2 linked regions of the Alkaliphilus metalliredigens QYMF genome follow. The protein of the gene in region 1 interacts with the protein of each later gene in a pairwise test. Links are inferred from orthologs where the notes say so. Each region holds a gene or a part of one and is shown on either strand. Other genes may lie near its edges.

Region 1 (8,485 bases):
CAACAAATTGCTTAGCGCCCTTTGCTAAAGTAATCGACGGAAAATTTGGGATTAAAAAAGGGTTGATGACAACAATTCATGCCTATACAAATGACCAAAACATTCTAGATTTACCTCATGAAGATTTGAGAAGAGCCAGAGCAGCGGGTGAATCAATTATTCCAACAACAACAGGTGCAGCAGAGGCAGTGGCATTAGTGCTACCTCAATTAAAAGGAAAGTTAAGCGGGATGGCAATGCGTGTACCCACACCAACTGTTTCTGTAGTGGATTTAGTTGTTGAACTGAATACAGAAACAACCACTGAGGAATTAAATAAGGCATTAAAGGAAGCCGCAGAGACAAGCTTGAAGGGTATTTTGGCATTCTCGGAAGAACCTTTAGTCTCAATCGATTTCAAACAAGATTCGCATTCCTCAATCATCGATGGGTTGTCTACGAAGGTATTAGACGGAAATTTGGCAAAAATCATTGCATGGTATGACAATGAGTGGGGATATTCAGCTCGAACTGTTGATTTGGTAAGCTATGTTGTAGCAAAAGGTTTATAGTCTACTGAAAACAAGTCCGGTTTTATAGTTTAACTATGGGACTGGGCTTTTTTACTTAGGGGGAGAGGCTTGAAACAACTTTACTTTAATGAAAAATATGGTAAAATTAATCATGCAATCTTGTTAAAGGAGGCGTATTCATGTCAATGTTAAATAAAAAGTCCGTCAAAGACCAAGTGATTGAGGGTAAAAAAGTATTAGTGCGTTGTGACTTCAATGTTCCAATGGATAAAGAGGGAAAGATAACCGATGACATTAGGATCCGAGGAGCCATGCCAACGGTTGAATATCTGTTAGAAAATAAAGCTGCTGTTATTTTAATGTCTCATCTAGGCAGACCCAAGGGAGAGGCCCAGGCAAAATTTTCCCTAAAGCCAGTGGCGGATCGGATCAGTCAGCTACTTGGAAAGGAAGTTATTTTTGCAGATGATGATGTGGTGATTGGAGAGAGAACAAAGGAGTTAGCAAAGCAATTGGCTCCAGGACAAGTCCTCTTATTACAGAATGTACGTTATCGTAAAGAAGAAGAAAAGAACGAGGAAGCCTTTTCTAAGGAATTAGCTTCATTAGCGGATCTTTATGTAAACGATGCATTTGGAACTGCCCATCGTGCCCATGCTTCAACAGCAGGGGTAGCTAAATTTTTACCTGCAACCATGGGATTTTTGATTGAAAAGGAAGTAGACTTCATGGGGAAAGCCTTAGAAGCCCCTGAAAGACCCTTTGTAGCCATTCTAGGTGGCGCTAAAGTGTCAGATAAAATAGGCGTCATAGAAAACCTAATTGACAAAGTAGATGTATTGTTAATTGGTGGTGGGATGGCCTATACATTCTTAAAAGCAATGGGATATGAGATAGGAACATCATTATTAGAGGCAGAGAAAGTTGATTTAGCTAAGATGTTAATTAAGAAAGCCCAAGCCAATCATGTTGACTTATTATTGCCAATTGACACCGTGGTTGCTAGAGAATTTAAAGCTGATGCAACCTATGATACTGTCTCCATTGAGAGCATGCCTAAGGATATGATGGGATTAGACATTGGGAAGGACACAATTTCTTTATTTACTGAAAAAATAAAAACAGCCAAAACAGTTATTTGGAATGGACCCATGGGTGTGTTTGAAATGCCAGCATTTGCTGTTGGAACAAAAGAAGTCGCAAGAGCCATGGCAGAGAATGATGCAATCACCATAGTAGGTGGTGGCGATAGTGCAGCGGCTGCAGAGCAATTGGGATTTGCAGATCAAATGAGTCATATTTCTACCGGGGGTGGTGCGTCTTTAGAGTTCTTAGAAGGAAAGATTCTACCTGGTATTGATGTGTTAGAAAATAAATAGGAGGCGTATAGTATGCGTAAGCCAATTATTGCAGGTAACTGGAAAATGAACAAAACCGTAGCTGAAACATTACAGTTTATCAATGAGATACGGGATCAAGCGGAGACAACTGATGTGGAAGTGGTTTTATGCTGTCCATTCACTGCATTAAGTGAAGCGAAAAAAGCCTTGGGCGCTTCTAAAATAAAGCTTGGGGCCCAAAATATGCATTGGGAAGACAATGGCGCATTCACAGGAGAAATCTCTGCAGAAATGCTTAAGGAGCTTGGTGTGGATTACATCCTCATTGGACATTCTGAGAGAAGACAATACTTTAACGAGACCGACGAAACCGTCAACAAAAAGATAAAGAAGGCTTTAGAACAAAAATTAATGCCAATATTATGCGTGGGGGAAACCTTACAAGAAAGAGAAGCAGCCCAAACATTTGATGTAATCAAGAATCAGATAACCATAGATTTAGAAGGCATTTTACCAGATAGCATGAAGGATATTGTCATTGCATATGAGCCTATTTGGGCAATTGGAACAGGCAAGACCGCTTCTTCACAGGATGCCAACCATGTCATTGCCTATATTAGACAGCTAATCCAAGAAAAATATGACGATGGAATTTCAGAGACAGTTCGCATTCAGTACGGTGGTAGTGTGAAACCAGAAAATGCCACGGAAATCATGAATGAAGAAGACATTGACGGTGCCCTAGTAGGCGGTGCTAGCTTAAAAGCAGATGCATTTTTAGGAATTGTGAATTTCTAGAGAGGAAGAGATAAATGAAAAATCCTGTTGCATTAGTGATATTAGATGGTTTAGGAAATCGAGAAGGTGAGTTGGGCAATGCAGTGAAGAAGGCCAACTTACCTAATTACCACAGGTTGATGAGTCAATATCCCCATACGGAAGTTGAAGCCAGTGGTTTAGCAGTCGGGCTACCTGAAGGTCAAATGGGTAATTCGGAGGTAGGACATTTGAATATTGGAGCTGGAAGAGTTGTTTATCAGGAATTGACGCGGATCTCTCGAGCCATAGAAACTGGAGACTTTTTTAAAAATGAGCACTTTTTAAAACTACTTAGAAAATTAAAAACCAGTGGAAAAGCATTACATCTCATGGGTCTGGTTTCAGACGGAGGCGTACATAGTCACATGAATCATATTGTGGCGTTACTAAAGCTTGCGAAACGAGAAGGGCTAAAGCGAGTTTGCCTTCATTGCTTTCTTGATGGGAGAGATACACCACCCCAAAGTGGTCTGGATTATATCAAAAGCCTAGAAGCCAGTATAGCAGAAATTGGAGTGGGACGAATCGTTACCATTTCTGGACGCTACTATGCAATGGATCGAGATCAAAGATGGGAAAGAGTACAGCAGGCCTACGATGCCATGACTCTGGGCAAAGGAAGACTAGCTGAAGGGGCAATCACTGCAGTGGAGATGGCCTATTCATTAAAGGAAACAGATGAGTTTGTAATCCCAACTGTGATTCCAAATGATGAGGGAGAGTTTGAACTCATAGAGCCTGATGACGGCATCATTTTCTTTAACTTTAGACCGGATCGTGCCAGAGAAATGACCCGAGCCCTAATGGATGAAACCTTCGAAGGATTCAAAAGAGAAAAAGGATACTTCTCCTTAAACTTTGTATCCATGACTTCATATGATAAGACCATTGAAAATGCAGAGGTAGCATATCCGCCACAAAGCTTAGCAAACACATTAGGTGAATACATATCAAAGCAAGGCATAAAGCAGTTGAGAATGGCAGAAACGGAAAAATATGCACATGTGACCTTCTTCTTTAACGGTGGTGTGGAAATAGCAAATATAGGAGAACAACGAAAACTTGTACCCTCTCCTAAGGTAGCAACCTATGACCTGCAGCCAGAGATGAGTGCCTATGAGCTAACAGAAGAATTAATAAAAGAAATAGACAAAGATCAATATGACTTTATTGTGGTTAATTTCGCTAATCCTGACATGGTTGGCCATACGGGAATCGAAATTGCTGTGATCAAGGCATTAGAAACAGTAGATGAATGCTTAGGTAAGGTTATTGATAAACTAATTGAAAAGGGTGGCAAAGCCATTGTGACTTCAGATCATGGAAACGCAGAGGAAATGATTGATGAAGTGACAGGTGGACCCGTAACTTCCCATACAATAAACCCTGTACCATTAATCCTAGTAGGAGAAGAACAAACATCTTTAAGAGACGATGGGAAGTTGTGTGACATTGCCCCTACTCTACTAGAGATGATGAACTTATCAAAGCCACTAGAAATGACTGGGAAGAGCTTAATTAAAAAATAATTGGAAATTTGAGAGGAGAGAAACACATGACAATTATTAGTGATGTTTATGCAAGAGAAGTATTAGATTCAAGAGGGAATCCAACAATTGAAGTAGAGGTATACTTAGAAAGTGGTGTCTTGGGGAGAGCCATTGTCCCTTCAGGGGCATCCACTGGTGCATTTGAAGCCGTAGAATTAAGAGATGGAGATAAGGGACGTTACTTAGGAAAAGGTGTGTTAAAGGCAGTAGAAAATGTAAATGACATCATTGCTCCAGAAATTACAGGATTAGATGCATTAGATCAAGTGGCTATTGATAAAATAATGCTTGATTTAGATGGTACACCCAATAAAGCAAAACTTGGAGCCAATGCAATTTTAGGAGTTTCTATGGCTGTTGCAAAGGCAGCTGCTGAAGCCTTAGACATTCCTTTATTCCAATACTTAGGTGGCGTTAACGCAAAGCAGCTTCCAGTACCAATGATGAATATCTTAAACGGTGGTTCTCATGCTGATAATAATGTGGATATTCAAGAATTCATGGTGATGCCAGTTGGTGCTAAAACCTTTAAGGAAGCATTAAGAATGGGTACGGAAATATATCATAATCTAAAGGATGTTTTAAAAAGCAAGGGATTAGCCACAGGTGTAGGTGATGAAGGTGGATTTGCACCAAACCTATCCTCCAATGAAGAAGCACTACAAATTATTATGGAAGCAATCGAAGCAGCAGGATATAAGCCTGGGGTGGACATCAAGTTAGCCTTGGATGTTGCAGCAACAGAGTTTTATGACGAAGATGAAAAATTATACAAATTAACAGGTGAAGGTGTGACTAAAACGGCTGAAGAGATGGTAGACTTTTATGAAGCCTTAGTGAAGAAGTATCCAATTGTTTCAATTGAAGATGGTCTAAGCGAGGACGATTGGGAAGGTTGGAGAGTCATGACTGAAAGACTTGGAGATAACATTCAAATCGTTGGAGATGATTTATTTGTTACAAATACAGAACGACTAAAAAAGGGAATTCAAACAAAAACAGCCAATTCAATCTTAGTGAAATTAAATCAAATTGGAACCATTACAGAAACATTAGATGCCATTGAAATGGCCAAAAGAGCAGGATATACCACAGTCATCTCACACAGATCTGGTGAAACTGAGGATGCAACCATAGCTGACATAGCTGTAGCAGTTAATGCAGGCCAGATTAAGACCGGTGCACCAGCAAGAACGGATCGAGTAGCAAAATACAATCAGTTATTAAGAATTGAAGATATGCTAGGATTTACTGGACAATATATTGGAAACGAAGTGTTTTACAATATTAAAAAATAGTGTTAATATTAAGATGAGTGATGAGTAACTAAAATAGTTGCCATCATGCTAAAACTAGGTGCGTGTGCTTATTTTAGAGAGTAACCTATGAATGATGTTCAATAATGACAGAATAAAAATCACCGTAAATACCAATAATGAGTAAAAATACTCTTTATTGGTATTTACCTATTATTGGCTTTAGTTATGTAAAATGAATAATTAGGTTGATTTTTGTAAGCTTACTATGTTAAAATATGTATGTCAATCCCTTGATAGGAGGTGGAAAAATATGAGAATGTTTTTAATGATTCTTCAAGTCATCGCAAGCCTAGTACTTATTGGAAGTATTTTAATGCAATCTGGTAAAGGTGCAGGTCTTTCTGGAGCCATTTCAGGAGGCGGAGGCGCTGAGCAAATGTGGGGTAAAAAAGGTAAAGGTTATGAAGGAATGCTGAGCAAAGTCACAAAAGTGGGTGCAGTGATGTTTATCGTTGTGGCGGTTTTATTAGTTACAATTCAATAATGAGCATTATGAAGACTAATAAAGACTAAGGACTAAATAAAAAAGTAAATAACAGGAGGAACATAATAAATGGACTACTTGATATTGGCACCGATTGTAGGTGTGATAGCACTAATTTTCGCTTACATCCTTGCGGGGAAAATCAACGCGGTTGAAGCGGGCACTGACAGAATGAAGGAAATCGCTTCCTACATTCAAGAAGGCTCCATGGCTTTTTTAACAAGAGAGTATAAGAGTCTTGTTATTTTTGTAGTTGTACTATTTGTCGTATTAGGACTTGCAATTGGCTGGTGGACAGCAATTTGTTTCTTAATAGGTGCACTATTTTCAGCATTAGCTGGATTTTTTGGTATGCAAGTGGCAACAAAGGCAAATGTACGTACTGCCAATGGTGCTAGAGTAGGTGGTATGAACAAAGCACTAAGTGTTGCTTTTTCAGGTGGCGCTGTAATGGGAATGTCAGTAGTTGGACTTGGACTCTTGGGGATTGGAACACTATACTTAGTGATCTCTAATGTAACTGGAGATGCCGTGGAAGCTGCAGAAATCATAACTGGATTTGCATTAGGAGCATCTTCAATTGCTCTATTTGCCCGTGTGGGTGGCGGTATTTTCACTAAGGCTGCGGATGTTGGTGCAGACCTAGTAGGTAAAGTAGAAGCAGGAATTCCAGAGGACGATCCAAGAAACCCAGCGGTAATTGCGGATAATGTTGGGGACAATGTAGGAGACGTTGCTGGAATGGGTGCCGATTTATTTGAATCTTACGTTGGGTCAATTATTTCTGCCATTGCTTTAGGATTATTAGCATATGGATCAAACGGAGCATTATTTCCATTATTATTAGCAGCTATAGGAATCATTGCATCTATCATAGGAACTTTCTTTGTAAAAGGTGATGAAAATAGTGACCCTCATAAGTCTTTAAAAATGGGGACATATGTAAGTGGTGGGATCACAGTTATTGCGGCTTACTTTTTAAGCCAAATGCTATTAGGTTCGATTACAGGCTTTTTAGCAGTTGTCACAGGATTAATCGTAGGATTAGCCATTGGACAAGTAACTGAAATTTACACATCTGCAGAATTTAAGCACGTTCAAAAAATAGCTGACCAAAGTGAAACAGGAGCAGCAACAACCATTATTAGTGGACTAGCAGTGGGTATGGCTTCTACAGCATGGCCAATTCTAATCCTTGCGGTTGGTATCTTAGTTGCACATGGTGTAGCTGGATTATATGGTATTGCTTTAGCAGCAGTAGGAATGCTTGCCACAGCAGGTATGACCATCGCAGTAGATGCCTATGGGCCCATCGCTGACAACGCTGGTGGAATTGCTGAAATGTGTGATCTTCCTAAGGAAGTAAGACAAATTACAGATAAGCTGGATGCTGTTGGAAACACAACTGCAGCCATTGGCAAAGGGTTTGCAATTGGATCTGCTGCACTAACAGCACTTGCATTATTCGCAACCTATACAGCAGCAGTAAACTTAGAAATCATCAACTTAACAAGTCCTTCTGTTATTGCGGGAATGTTAATTGGTGGAATGCTGCCATTCTTATTCTCTGCTCTAACAATGGAAGCAGTAGGAAAAGCTGCTTTTGAAATGATTGAAGAAGTAAGAAGACAATTTAGAGATATTCCTGGAATTATGGAAGGAACTGCAACACCTGAGTACGCTAAATGCGTAGATATCAGTACAGCAGCAGCATTAAGAGAGATGATTATTCCTGGCGTACTAGCTGTAGTGGCACCAATCGCTACCGGTGTACTTTTAGGAACAGAAGCTGTCGGTGGATTGCTTGCAGGAGCCCTAGTTGCTGGCGTATTAATGGCGATTATGATGGCTAATGCTGGTGGTGCATGGGACAATGCTAAAAAGTATATAGAAGAAGGACATCACGGTGGAAAGGGTAGCGAACCTCACAAGGCCGCAGTTGTTGGAGATACAGTAGGAGATCCATTTAAGGATACATCTGGACCTTCAATTAACATCCTAATTAAGTTAATGACAATTGTGTCAGTTGTGTTCGCACCATTATTCTTACGATATGGTGGATTGTTAGGAAAATTCTTCGAGTAAACTAAAAACTAAGAGTCCTTAATCCTTGAGGTTAAGGGCTCTTTTTATGTGTGCCCTATGATAGAATACTTATTTTATTAAAGGTGAAGGTGTAAAGGAGTGGAAATGTTATGATCAAAGAATTTGCCAGTGCGTACAGTACAAGTGAGATTATCTACGGAAGTTATTTACTACTGATTAACTTCAGTTCCTTTATTTTAGTGTTCATCGATAAAAGAAAGGCAGAAAAAAAAGAATGGCGTATCAAGGAGGTGAGTTTGCTATTAATGGCTTTGGCGGGTGGAGGCGCAGGTGTGTTGATTGGAATGGTACTCTTAAAGCATAAAACCCATAAAAAGAAATTTACCATGGGAATTCCTTGTATTTACTTGTTGAA
Region 2 (6,436 bases), 870 kb from region 1 along the record:
GATGATGGTCATATCATTGAGGGTGTGTTAATGAAATACAAGCATGGATTTACTGCCTGCATCTCTACCCAAGTAGGCTGTGCCATGGGGTGTCAATTTTGTGCCTCTACCACGGGTGGATTAATTCGGAATTTGCGGGCAGGTGAGATGATTGATCAAATCTTATTGATGCAACAGGATCAGGGGGAGCGCATTTCCAATATTGTACTCATGGGTAGCGGAGAGCCATTACATAACTATGATGAAACCATTAGGTTTTTAAAAATTGTAAATGATCCTGAGGGATTAAATATAGGAAATCGCCATATTACTTTATCAACATGTGGTTTAGTGCCTGAGATCAAAAAATTAGGGGCATTACAAATTCCAATCAACCTTGCGATCTCGTTGCATGCTCCGAATGATCAATTAAGGAAACAGACAATGCCTATTGCTCAGAAATATACAATTGACCAATTAATTCAAAGTTGCTATGATTACTTAGAGAACAACAATCGAAGAATTACATTTGAATATGCATTGATTGAGGATGTTAATGATGGTGAAAAGGAAGCACATGAGTTGAGTAAGCTTTTAAAAGGGCTTTTATGTCATGTGAATTTAATACCCATTAACCCAATTGAGGAAAGAACCTATCAGAAATCCAAAGATAGTCAAGTAAAAAAGTTTCAGCAGATATTAAAAAGTAATGGTATCGAAGCCACAATTAGAAGAGAAATGGGAACGGATATACAGGGAGCCTGTGGACAATTAAGGCGAAAATATGTCGATGATCAGGAGAAAAAGGAAATTAGTGAAGTTTAGCGAAATATAACGAGGAATGGAGGGATGATCATGAATGTAGGGGCAATGAGTGATCCTGGTAAAGTAAGAGATATGAATGAAGATAATTACTGTGTCTATGATAATCATATTCAATTATATATGGTTGCTGATGGTATGGGGGGACATAATGGGGGTGAAGTAGCTAGCTTAATTGCGATTAATACAATTAAAGAACATGTGACCACATATATTGACCATGAATCAGAAGAAGCTTCAACTGTAGGTATACTCTATGAGGCTTTTAACAGAGCCAATCAGGAAATTCTGAAACGAGCAGTGGATGACATTAGTTGTGACGGGATGGGAACAACCGTAACACTTGGATTGGTTATTGGCAATACATTGTATGTTGGACATATTGGGGATAGTCGTGCGTATCTAATTGAAAATGGCGGAGTGCGACAAATCACACAGGATCACTCTTTGGTAGCGGAGCTAGTAAGAAATGGCAGTATTAGTGAAAGTGAAGCCATGAGGCACCCACAAAAAAATGTCATTACAAGGGCATTAGGAACTGACTTAAATATGAAAGTTGACATTTTTTCATTGGATTTTAACGGTGCTTCGGGATTAATCCTATGCACAGATGGATTAACTAATTTTGTAGATTTACACGAAATAGAAGAAGTCATTCTAGGATCTCAGGACCCACAAGAAAGTTGTGAGACTTTGGTGAAATTAGCTAATAAACGTGGTGGATATGATAACATTACTGTTGTTTTTGCAAAAATTAGTTTGATAGAGGCAGAAGGTAGGTGAAAAAATGATTGGTAAAACCTTAGGAAATCGATATGAAATTATAGAAAAGGTTGGAGGCGGTGGAATGGCCTTGGTTTACAAGGCAAAATGTACATTGCTTAACCGACATGTAGCCGTCAAAGTGCTACGATCAGAATTTACAAATGATAAGGATTTTATTGAAAAGTTTAAACAGGAGTCGCAAGCAGCAGCAAGTTTATCTCATCCTAATATTGTAAATATATATGATGTTGGACAAGAAGATGAAATTTATTATATTGTAATGGAATATGTAGATGGAATGACCTTAAAGCAACTCATTAATGAAAAAGGTATTTTGAATTTAAGAGAAATTATTAATTATACTAAGCAAATTGCAAATGCATTGCAGCACGCACATCAAAATCATATTATTCATCGGGATATTAAACCGCATAACATCTTAATGACAAAGGATAACCGTGCTAAAGTAACGGATTTTGGGATTGCATTAGCTGCTACCACATCTACTATCACTAATGCTGGAAGTGTCATCGGTTCGGTACATTACTTTTCACCTGAACAAGCAAGGGGTGGATATACTGATGAAAAATCAGATTTTTATGCATTAGGAATCGTTATGTATGAGATGATTACTGGTGTTGTTCCCTTTGAGGGAGACAGTCCAATTACAGTGGCACTAAAACAAATTCAAGAAAAACCCGCTGCCCCTTCAACTGTTAATCCAGATATTCCCAAAGGATTAGAAAATATTATACTTAAGCTTATTGAGAAGGAACAATCATTAAGGTATGGAAGTGCAGAATTATTAATAAATGATCTAGATAAGTTAAGTAGAGATCCTGAAACAATAATCTACCGTGATGAAGATGAGGAACAAGATTGTCCTACTCAAGTGATTCCTATGATTAAAACAGAAGAATCCTCTAGGAACAATATAAAAAATCAAACTGGTGGTAGGGTTAAAAAATCAAAGGGACCTAAAAAGTTGGTTGTGGCAGCAGCAGTCCTGGCAGCATTTATTATGGCTATTGTTGTTACTGTAGGCTTATTTTATGCTGGGGATATTTTTAGAAATGAAGACGTGAAAGTACCGGATTTTGAAGGTAAAGAAATTGGATTAGTCAGAGATGAGGTTAAAGAACTAGGATTAGAATTAACTGAGGATATGAGAAGAAGTACAGAAGTTGCGGTAGGCCATGTGATTCAGCAAAATCCATCGAAAGGAATGACGGTTAGAAAAGGATATACAGTCAAAGTAACCGTAAGCTCCGGGGCTGAAGAGGTGGAAGTTCCTGATCTATTTCATGAAGACGTTGTTGATGCCCTTCTGATTTTGGAGGAGCAAAACTTAGTTAGTGGAGATGTTTTGTATGATTTTAGTGATCTTCCTATCGGTACGATTATGATCCAGAGTCCACTGCCAGGAGCTCGAGTTAAACAAGGCTCTGCTGTGAATTATACACTCAGTAAAGGACCTGAGAAAATGACTTACACTATGCCAAAGGTAGTAGGGGAGCCTTTGGAGGTAGCAAAAGGAATCATTCGGCAAACAGGGCTACAGGTAGGCACAGAAGATGAGGACTTTAGTGAGCAGTATGAAAAAGGAATCGTTATCAGGCAAAGTGTACCTGCAGAAACAGAAGTAGAAGAAAATACAATCGTTAACCTAGTTGTCAGTAAAGGGGCAGAAGTCATTGAACCTGAGGAGGAAGATCCGGTAGATGTGGAACCGGAAGAGACAGCATCAACTAAGACCATCGAAATCAATCTAAGAAACTACACAAATATGGTGACAGTCGAAATCAGACAATTGATAAATGGAGGAGAAGAGTCGATTTATTTCAAAGAACATAATATCGCTGAAGAAGGAAGTCAACTGTATGTTCCCATAAGAGAGTCTGGGACACACCGATTCCAAGTATACATTGATGATGAAAAGCAGGGCGCTATCATTGAGATCGACTTTTAGGGAGGAATCTAATGAGTAAAGGGAAATTAATTAAAGGAATCGCTGGATTTTACTATGTGGAAGTTAATAAAGAAGTATATGAATGTAAAGGTCGAGGGATTTTAAGAAAGAAAAAGCTAACACCACTGGTTGGTGATTATGTAGAAATCACAGTGACTGATGAGGATAATAAGAAAGGTATGATAGACGATATTTTCCCACGAAAAACAGAGTTGATTCGTCCCACTGTGGCTAATGTAGATCAAGTGATTGTTGTATTTTCAGTTACACAACCAGATCCACATTTATCGCTACTAGATCATTTCTTAATTTTGGCAGAGACCCAGAATATTGATGTGGTCATATGCTTAAACAAACTTGATCTGGTACAAAGAGAAGATGTAGCAGAGTTAGTCGGGATTTATGAAAAGGTGGGATATCCAGTGATTTTAACCAGTCAAAATGATTCTATTGGATTAGAACAGCTTGAGAAAGTCTTGAGGGGGAAAACCACGGTCTTTGCCGGACCATCGGGAGTTGGGAAATCAACACTCCTCAATCGAATCCTCCCCCATGTCACTTTGCAAACCGGAGAACTAAGTAGTAAAATTGCCAGGGGAAAGCATACCACACGGCATGTAGAGCTAATTTCCTTAGAAACAGAGGGGTGGGTAGTCGACACCCCTGGCTTTAGTTCACTCAATATTGATTTTTTGAAAGAAGAAGAGCTAGCAGACTATTTTATTGATTTTGAACCCTTTGCAAAGGACTGTAGGTTCCTATCCTGCGTTCATTTGAATGAGCCCATCTGTGGGGTTAAAACAGCATTGAAAGCAGGACAGCTTGTTCAGAGTCGCTATAATAGCTACTTGCAAATGATAGGAGAAATTAAAAAAAACAGGAGGTATTAGTGATGATTCAATTAGCGCCATCTATTTTATCAGCAGATTTTGCAAACCTAGAACAAGAGATTAAAAAAGTAGAAGAAGCCGGCTGCGATATGTTACATATCGATGTGATGGATGGTCACTTTGTGCCAAACATTACATTGGGTCCTCCTATTATTAAAAGCTTGAAGAACAAAACGAAATTACCATTCGATGTACACTTAATGATTGAAAATCCAGACCAATACATCGCGCAGTTTGTTGAGGCTGGAGCAGATATTATTACAGTACACAGTGAGACCTGCATCCATTTACATCGTACAATTCAACTGATTAAAGGGTGTGGAATTAAGGCAGCTGTCGCATTGAATCCATCTACACCCCTTGTTATGATTGAGAATGTACTTGAAGAGCTAGATATGGTACTGCTGATGACAGTGAATCCAGGATTTGGAGGACAAAAACTGATTCCAAACATGCTAGAAAAGATTGCTAGGTTGAAAAGAATGATTGATGAAAGGGGATTAAAGATAGACATTCAGGTTGATGGTGGTGTGAATCTTGAAAATATTAAACAGATTGCAGAAGCAGGCGCCAATATTATTGTAGCTGGATCTGCTATATTTAATAGCACTGATATTCCTGAAACCGTGAAGAGGTTAAAGGAAAATGCCTCAAGTAACCTATAGGCTGGTGAGACGATGAAGGTTGTAATCATAACCAATGGACAAATCAATGATTTAGATTTTGTGAAGGCGGAACTACTCAAAGCAGACTATATCATATGTGCTGATGGAGCTGCAAAGTATTTGATGGATTTAGAGATCCTTCCTGATCAACTTGTTGGTGATTTGGATTCCATTGAAGAAGGTGTTCTGAACTGGGTTCAAAAGAATGAGGTGGCAATCAAGCAGTTCCCTAGAAAGAAAGATCAAACGGATACGGAATTAGCTGTTGAATTTGCCTTTCATAAGAATCCTTCTGAAATTACCATTTTAGGGGCAATGGGTTCGAGGATGGATCATAGTTTAGCCAATATGTTCCTACTGGTTAAAGTAATTGAGCAAAGAATTCTGGGTAAAATTCTTGATGAGAATAATGAGGTGACAATTGTTAAGGATAATATCAGGGTAAACGGAAATCCAGGGGAGAATATATCTGTGATTCCTATTGGAGGGATGGTTAGAGGTGTCACGTTAACAGGCGTGACCTATCCTTTAAATGATACGGATATTCCTATGGGAAGCTCCTTAGGGATCAGTAATCAATTCAAAGAAGGAAGTGCTGGCATCTCTATTAAGGAGGGCCTGTTGTTAGTGATAAAATCTAAAGAATAATCATAAAATGTTACTAAAGGATGGGATTGACATCTTTTAGTGACATTTAATTTTTTTTTGAATAGAATAGTAATACCTGACTTCAGAACATAAATTCAGAACAAATGATGAGTAAATGTTTAAATTTGAACATTTCTCATTATTTTTTTGTTTATTTACGCCCACGACTTGTCGTGGTGAATAATATGATGTATAATGTAGTTAGAGGGATTTTATGGAGGGATTGTGCATGTATATTAGTAAATCTAAAAGACCAAATGGTAAGTATTTCATATCAATTGCTAAGGGGATTAGAGATCCTGAAACTAAGAAATCAAAAAAAATTCAGATTAAAGGTTTTGGTACTCATGATTTGGATTCTAAATCAGGTAAGAAAGCTCTTGTGCAAGCTGAAGCTGAGCTAAAAGAAATGATTAGACTAGATGAAGCTTCTCGAGGATTTGAAAACTTTGAAGATTTTATTGTATCCATGTCAAAAGATAAGCTTTCTCTTAAGCATAAAAATATTGGCTATCTACCATACTTAGAAATCTTTAACCAATTGGAATTACAAAGTTTCTTTTCTAAGATGGTCAAAGACTCTAAACTTGATTATTCTTTTAGCGATATGATGTTCTATCAAGTACTTGGTAGATTATTCAATCCTTCTAGTAAGCTTGAAGTAGCTACTAGAAAGGATGATTTCCTGTATGATTTTA

What was found.
Region 2: the proteins of eno (region 1) and rpe interact in binary tests that used the Escherichia coli proteins (3 or more experiments, as listed by UniProt). The link is inferred for Alkaliphilus metalliredigens QYMF from one-to-one orthologs.

What each region holds. Positions count from the first base shown.
Region 1 is NC_009633.1:3,664,137-3,672,621, reverse strand. What follows is about bases 3,520-6,372. They hold eno (phosphopyruvate hydratase), read left to right. Parts: upstream 3,520-4,226; coding sequence 4,227-5,519; downstream 5,520-6,372. Other genes in these bases: AMET_RS17540 (sodium-translocating pyrophosphatase), read left to right, coding at 6,094-6,372; secG (preprotein translocase subunit SecG), read left to right, coding at 5,791-6,024; gpmI (2,3-bisphosphoglycerate-independent phosphoglycerate mutase), read left to right, coding at 3,520-4,200. In the rest of the region: gap (type I glyceraldehyde-3-phosphate dehydrogenase), read left to right, coding at 1-551; AMET_RS26640 (phosphoglycerate kinase), read left to right, coding at 692-1,891; tpiA (triose-phosphate isomerase), read left to right, coding at 1,904-2,650; more of gpmI, read left to right, coding at 2,665-3,519; more of AMET_RS17540, read left to right, coding at 6,373-8,109; AMET_RS17535 (DUF1294 domain-containing protein), read left to right, coding at 8,220-8,485. UniProt on the Escherichia coli protein: Catalyzes the reversible conversion of 2-phosphoglycerate (2-PG) into phosphoenolpyruvate (PEP). It is essential for the degradation of carbohydrates via glycolysis.
Region 2 is NC_009633.1:2,791,714-2,798,149, reverse strand. Bases 3,477-6,258 are described here. They hold rpe (ribulose-phosphate 3-epimerase), read left to right. Parts: upstream 3,477-4,427; coding sequence 4,428-5,090; downstream 5,091-6,258. Other genes in these bases: AMET_RS13705 (IS1634 family transposase), read left to right, coding at 5,968-6,258; AMET_RS13710 (thiamine diphosphokinase), read left to right, coding at 5,103-5,738; rsgA (ribosome small subunit-dependent GTPase A), read left to right, coding at 3,547-4,425; pknB (Stk1 family PASTA domain-containing Ser/Thr kinase), read left to right, coding at 3,477-3,535. In the rest of the region: 23S rRNA (adenine(2503)-C(2))-methyltransferase RlmN, read left to right, coding at 1-804; AMET_RS13730 (Stp1/IreP family PP2C-type Ser/Thr phosphatase), read left to right, coding at 835-1,584; more of pknB, read left to right, coding at 1,589-3,476; more of AMET_RS13705, read left to right, coding at 6,259-6,436. UniProt on the Escherichia coli protein: Catalyzes the reversible epimerization of D-ribulose 5-phosphate to D-xylulose 5-phosphate.